Ancylobacter polymorphus: one gene and its partner. The protein of the gene in region 1 interacts with the protein of each later gene in a pairwise test. Links are inferred from orthologs where the notes say so. Each region holds a gene or a part of one and is shown in the gene's direction. Other genes may lie near its edges. The genes, in order: K9D25_RS18155 and K9D25_RS20640.

What was found.
Region 2: the proteins of K9D25_RS18155 (region 1) and K9D25_RS20640 interact in binary tests that used the Escherichia coli proteins (3 or more experiments, as listed by UniProt). The link is inferred for Ancylobacter polymorphus from one-to-one orthologs.

Annotation. Positions count from the first base shown.
Region 1 is NZ_CP083239.1:3,779,201-3,782,317, reverse strand. The notes cover bases 91-2,895. They hold K9D25_RS18155 (cysteine desulfurase), read left to right. Parts: upstream 91-773; coding sequence 774-2,018; downstream 2,019-2,895. Other genes in these bases: K9D25_RS18145 (VOC family protein), read left to right, coding at 2,386-2,817; K9D25_RS18150 (SUF system Fe-S cluster assembly protein), read left to right, coding at 2,015-2,389; sufD (Fe-S cluster assembly protein SufD), read left to right, coding at 91-623. In the rest of the region: more of sufD, read left to right, coding at 1-90; K9D25_RS18140 (HesB/IscA family protein), read left to right, coding at 3,032-3,117. UniProt on the Escherichia coli protein: Cysteine desulfurases mobilize the sulfur from L-cysteine to yield L-alanine, an essential step in sulfur metabolism for biosynthesis of a variety of sulfur-containing biomolecules.
Region 2 is NZ_CP083239.1:4,312,398-4,315,678, forward strand. The notes cover bases 289-3,257. They hold K9D25_RS20640 (SufE family protein), read left to right. Parts: upstream 289-1,540; coding sequence 1,541-1,975; downstream 1,976-3,257. Other genes in these bases: K9D25_RS20630 (peptidoglycan-binding domain-containing protein), read right to left, coding at 289-713; K9D25_RS20635 (DUF5330 domain-containing protein), read left to right, coding at 915-1,469; K9D25_RS20645 (DUF6456 domain-containing protein), read right to left, coding at 1,972-2,517; K9D25_RS20650 (helix-turn-helix domain-containing protein), read right to left, coding at 2,510-2,887; K9D25_RS20655 (hypothetical protein), read left to right, coding at 3,081-3,257. Outside these bases: K9D25_RS20625 (DUF1491 family protein), read right to left, coding at 1-35; more of K9D25_RS20630, read right to left, coding at 42-288; more of K9D25_RS20655, read left to right, coding at 3,258-3,281. UniProt on the Escherichia coli protein: Participates in cysteine desulfuration mediated by SufS. Cysteine desulfuration mobilizes sulfur from L-cysteine to yield L-alanine and constitutes an essential step in sulfur metabolism for biosynthesis of a variety of sulfur-containing biomolecules.

The DNA of each region.
Region 1 (3,117 bases):
TGCGGCTGCAGGAGGATGGCGAGGGCGCCTTCCACCTCGCGACGATGCTGTTCGCGGTCGGCCGGGAATCGAAGGTTCACACCTTCAGCTTCTCGCTCGGCGCCGCAGTGGCGCGGACCTCGCTCTACGCCACGCTGTCGGGCGAGAACAGCCATGTCGGCTTCAACGGCGCCTCGCTGCTGAAGAACCGTCAGCATGCCGACACCACGCTCTATGTCGACCATCAGGTGCCGGGCTGCGAGAGCCGGGAACTGTTCAAGCATGTGCTCGACGATTCCTCCCGTGGCGTGTTCCAGGGCAAGATCGTCGTCCGTCAGGCGGCGCAGAAGACCGACGGGCGGATGATGAGCCGCGCGCTGGTGCTCGGCGACGACGCAGAGATGGACAACAAGCCGGAACTGGAGATCTTCGCCGACGATGTGCAGTGCGGCCATGGCGCCACCTGCGGCGCCATCGACGACGAACTTCTGTTCTATCTGCGCGCTCGCGGCATCCCGATGAAGGAGGCGCAGAGCCTTCTGGTGCAGGCTTTTGTCGGCGAGGCGGTGGAGACCGTCGAGCATGACGGCCTGCGCGAGGCGCTGGTCGAACGCGCGGAAGCCTGGCTCGCGGCGCGGGCCTGAGGCGCGGTTGCGCATTGATCGAAGCCGTCATCCCGGACGCGGCATGGCCGCGATCCGGGATCGTCCGCCGAACTGGGCCATTGCTCGGCCCGCGATCCCGGCTCTGCGCTTCGCTGCGGCCGGGATGACGCCTTAACGAAAGGCCGGAAGATGACCCTCCATCCCGCCGTCACCGACGGCACCTACGACGTCGCCCGCGTGCGGCAGGATTTCCCCATCCTGTCCAAGCAGGTCTACGGCAAGCCGCTGGTCTATCTCGACAATGCCGCCTCGGCGCAGAAGCCGGTGCAGGTGCTGGACCGGATGCGCTTTGCCTATGAGAACGAATATTCCAACGTCCATCGCGGCCTGCACTTCCTCGCCAATGCGATGACCGAGGCCTATGAGGAAGCCCGCGAGCGCTGCCGCGCCTTCCTCAACGCCCCGACGCTGGACGAGGTGATCTTCACCCGCTCCGCCACCGGCGCGCTCAACCTCGTGGCCTCCTCGCTCGGCCAGTCGATCGGCGAAGGCGACGAGATCGTGCTCTCGATCATGGAGCACCATTCCAACATCGTGCCATGGAACTATCTGCGCGAGCGCAAGGGCGCCGTGATTAAATGGGCGCCGGTGACCGAGGACGGTGCCTTCGACCTCGACGCCTTCAAGGCGCTGCTCACCGAGCGGACCAGGATCGTCGCCATCACCCATATGTCGAACGTGCTCGGCACGGTGACGCCGATCAAGGAGATCGCCCGCCTCGCCCATGAGGCCGGCGCTTTGGTGGTGGTCGACGGCTCGCAGGCCGCCGTGCACATGCCGGTGGACGTGGTCGACCTCGATGTCGATTTCTACGCCGTCACCGGCCACAAGCTCTACGGGCCGACCGGCATCGGCCTGCTCTATGGCAAGCGGGCGCTGCTGGAGAAGATGCCGCCTTATGAGGGCGGCGGCGAGATGATCCGCACCGTCACCGAAGAGGGCGTCACCTATGGCGAGCCCCCGCACCGCTTCGAGGCCGGGACGCCGCCCATCGTGCAGGCGATCGGGCTCGGCGCGGCGCTGGCCTATATGGAAAGCCTCGGCCGCGAGCGCATCGCCGCGCATGAGGCCTCGCTCGGCGCCTATGCCCGCGAGCGGCTGGCGCAGATCAATTCCGTGCAGGTCTATGGCGACGCGCCGGGCAAGGGCGCGATCTTCGCCTTCGACGTGAAGGGCGCGCATGCGCATGACATCGCCACCGTGATCGACCGCGCCGGCGTGGCGGTGCGTGCCGGCACCCATTGCGCGATGCCGCTTCTGGGGCGATATGGTGTGACGGCGACGTGCCGGGCGTCGTTCGCGCTCTACAACACGCATGAGGAAGTCGACATTCTCGCCGACGCCCTCATCAAGGCTCAGGATCTTTTCGCATGAGCGAAGCCCAGACCTCCGACACGCCGAACACCCCGGCTGTGAACGCCGCCATTCCGGAGGCGGAGCTTGAGCGCCTGACCGACGACATCGTCGCGGCGCTCAAGACCGTCTATGACCCGGAAATCCCGGTCGACATCTACGAGCTCGGCCTCATCTACAAGGTCGACATCGCCGACGACCGTCAGGTCGCGGTGGAAATGACGTTGACCACGCCCAACTGCCCCTCGGCGGCCGAACTGCCCGGCATGGTGGAGGGCGCGGTAGCCAGCGTCGGCGGTGTCGCCGGTGCTACCGTCAACCTCACCTTCGATCCGCCGTGGGATCAGGGTCGGATGTCCGAGGAAGCGCGGCTGGCGCTGAATCTGTGGTGAGTGAGACCCCCGTCGCGCCGCCGCTGTCCGGCGTGCTGGAAACGGGGCTCTATGTTGACGACATGGCCCGGGCCCGCGCCTTCTATGAGCGCGTGCTGGGGTTGGAGCCGATGGTCGCCGATGACCGCTTCTGCGCCTATCGCGCCGGGCCGGGCAGCGTGCTTCTGCTGTTCCTGCGCGGCGCGACGCTGGAGCCGGTGGTGATGGCGGAAGGCACCATCCCGCCGCATGACGGCAGCGGCGCGCTGCATTACGCGCTGGCGATCCCGGAAAGTTCTCTGGCGCATTGGGAGCAGCATCTCGCCGCCCATCGCGTGAAGCTGGAAGGCCGGGTGAACTGGAAGGGGGGCGGGGTCAGCCTGTATTTCCGCGATCCGGACCATCACATGGTCGAACTGGCCACGCCCGGGCTTTGGCCGAATTACTGAGGGCTGGGACGTGTCCGCTGTCGTCATCCCGGACGGCCGTAGGCCGATCCGGGATCGCGCCGAACGAAGAGCGGTCCCGGCTCTCGCTGCCCTCGGCCGGGATGACGCTGGCGCTACCCGCCGCCTTCGCCCTTGCCGGCGCCCCACGCATCCCCCACATTAGGCGGGACCGATCCGCCGGCCTTGAACCGGCGTCGATGTGGAGACAGTGAACATGACCCAGCCCCGCCCCCGCCCCAAGGTGATGACCTTGACCGACGCTGCCGCCGACCGCGTGCGGCAGGTGATCGCGCGTTCGGA
Region 2 (3,281 bases), 530 kb from region 1 along the record:
AGGGCGGACACGAAGATCCCGCTTTTCAGCCGCATGGCGCCTTACCGGATGGTGAAGCCGGAGACGGCGGTCAGTTCGCGGATCACCCGGTCGGACATCTGGCCCGTCACCGGCAGGCGGCGATCGCGCTCGAAGCGCTGGATCGCCTCCTCGGTGGCGGCGCCGAAAATGCCGTCAATGCGGATCGGGCCGTAGCCAAGACGCGCCAGCGCCTTCTGAATGTCCATCACGCGCGGCGATACCGGCACGTCGCCCGGCGGCAGCAGGTCGGCGGGGGATGCGGCTGCCTTCTCCGCCACCGGCGCCGCGGGGGCGGCGGCCGGTGCGGCGCGCGGGGCGGCCGGCTTGGCCGGAGGCACCGGCGTCGCCACCGGGGCGGACGCGGCGTCAAGCGGCAACGGCGTGGCGGGAGCGGCGACGGAGGTGGCGGGCGGCGCGGCCGGTGTCACGGCCGGCGAGGTCGAGGTCGCGCGCGGCGTGTTGACCTGTCGGATATCGGGCGCGGCGGGCGCGGCGCTTCGCGCGGCCGTGCCCGGCCGGCCCTGCTGCAGCGCCAGCGCGTTGAACAGCACGGCGGCACTGGCACCGGCGGCAAGAACGAGCATGAACAGGTCGGAACGCCGCCGCCCCTGCCGGTAGGGGCGCCCCGCGACGCGCTCGCCGTGGAGGTCGATATCGTCCACCAGAAGATCGCTGGCATAGGAACGGGGCATGGAACCGTGATCGTGAGAACCGAATCGAAGGACACGCGGCGCTGTCGGCAGACAGTGCCATGCGGGGCTTAAGCGAACCCTAAAAGCCCGCCACGTGCTTAACATCGGCTTTCCACGAAGCCGCAATTTCGCGGTTTTTCGACACAGCTTGGGCAACCCGGAGCCTTTATCCTCCCGCACGAGACTCCCGCGAGACCGCCCATGTTTTTTCTGCTGCGCATCGGTTTCTGGCTCACCGTCGTTTTCCTGCTGCTGCCCGCCGTGGTCGGCGGGCCGTCCTCGCACACGCCGGCCAATGGACCGGCGGCAAGTGGCGCGGCGACCACGGGTGACCCGAAGGTCAACGCCTTCGACGCGCTCTCGGCGGCCAGCGCGGCGGCGGCGGATGCCGGCGGCTTCTGCGCCCGCCAGCCGCAGGCCTGCGCCATCGGCGCCAGCCTGATCGAGCTGATCGGCGAGCGGGCCGAGGCCGGCGCCCGCTTTGCCCTGAGCTATCTGTCCGACCAGATCGTGGAGGAGAAGCGCAAGGCGGCGGCCCGCGCCAATGGCGGACGGGCCGGCGATACGCTGACAACCCACGATCTCAGCCCCGCCTGGCAGGGCCCGCGTCCCCCGGCCGGCATGGCCCCGGCGGAGCGGACCGGCGCCGCCAGCCCGGCCCCAGGGGCGCCCCCGCCGAGCGCGGCCCCCGCCGCCCCTGCGGCATCTGGCGGGACATCCGGCGGGGTGCCGCTGCCGCCGAAACGCCCCGCCTGAGCGGCAAAGAGGTCCCGTGCGCATTGCGCTCGGCCGCCCCGCGCTCCTATATGCGGCCGGAGAGGCGCGTGATGACATCCAAGATCGACAGCATCATCGAGGACTTCGAGCTCCTCGATAATTGGGACGACCGCTACCGCTACCTCATCGAGCTGGGGCGCGCTCTGCCGCCCTTTCCGGAGGAACAGCGCAGCGACACGTTCAAGGTTCAGGGCTGTGCCAGCCAGGTGTGGCTGGTGAGCGAGCCCGCCGGCGGCGCGGACGATCTCCGCCTCGCCTTTCACGGCGATTCCGATGCCCATATCGTGCGCGGCCTCGTCGCCATCCTGCTCGCCTTCTATTCGGACCGCACGGCCCGCGACATTCTCGCGGCGGACCCCGGTGCCGTGTTCGCGCGCATCGGCCTCAAGGAGCATCTGACGCCCCAGCGCTCCAACGGGCTGCGCTCCATGGTCGAACGAATCCGCGCCGACGCCCGCGCGGCGCTGGAAGGCGCGGTCGCCTAATCCTTGCCGGCCGGTGGCTCCGGTGCCTTCCAGGCGCGGGTGCGGGCGCGCGCCGGCCCCTGCGCCGCCGCGCTGAGCCCATAGTGCCGGGCCAGCCGGTCGAGCCCCAGCGCCAGCACCACTTTGGCGGTCCGCGCCGGCCATAGGCGTTCTTGTTCCACCTGTTCCAGACCTTTCAGGAAGCAGCAGACATCGACCAGCAGGCCGGCGAATTCCGGCCCCACCGCCTCCATCGCCCGTCCCACGCGCTGGCGGGCGGCGAGCATGGCCTCGGAGGCGTTGAGCCCGGCGCCACCGCCGGCGCGGTCAGTGCGCGTCACCGCGTCCCAATTGGCGGTGAGGCGCGGCGCCATGCCGGCACGGGTGAAGTCGGCGCGCAGCCGCTCCCCGGCAATGAGCTGGACCGGCGCGATGAAGCTGCGGCCGTCGCGCCCGCGCCGCCGCGCCAGCCAGCCGAGCGGGCTTTCGTCGAGATCGACGGCGACGGCGCGGCGTACGCCCTCAATCTCCACCTCGATATGGTCGATATGACGCTCAGCCATGGGCGCCTCCCGCCGGTTGCGCGCCGGCGCTGGCCGGGGACGACAGGCGGCGCGCATCCTCTTCCAGCGCTGCGACCCAGCGGTCCCAGCCGGCGCTCTCGCGCCGCTCCTCGATGCGGCGGCAGGCATGGGCGACGGTGGAGCGGTGCCGGCCGAAGCCGGACGCCACGCGACTCATCGACAGGCCGAGCCCGACATGGGCGAGATACATGGCCAGCGCGCGAGCGGAGGCGCAGCGACGATCCAGCCGGCGCGGATGCAGCACGAGCGGCAGCGGAATGGCGGTGGCATCCGCAGCGAGCCGGGCCGCGAGCAGGCACGGCTCGGCGGTCGGCCGCAGGGATGGCGGGGAGGCAGGGGGCACAGGCATGGTTCATCTCCGATAAAGGAATTAAAGCCTATTATCGGACTCGCTGCCTGACAAGAACAAAAGATGAACACAGCGACAGCGACACGCCGTGAAACCTCGGTTATGCACGCATGATCCCGGCGGAAGGTAATAGGATTCTTATCCGCACTCTTCCGCCGCCGGCCATACTCGCCCTGGTAGAGCGAGGTTCACCATGCGATCGCAACCGTCCCAGCCCCTTGAATCGAACCGCCCCGCCGCTGGCCGCCGCATCCGCGCCGTGCGCAGCGAGGAGCGCGACGTCGTCATCGCCCGCCGGGCTGCCGCGCTGGGGCCCTTTATCGGGCGTGCCACCGAGGAATGCCGCACGGTGCTGCGGCGCCTGCTGCGCGCCGAGCGCCGCGCCGCTGGCTCG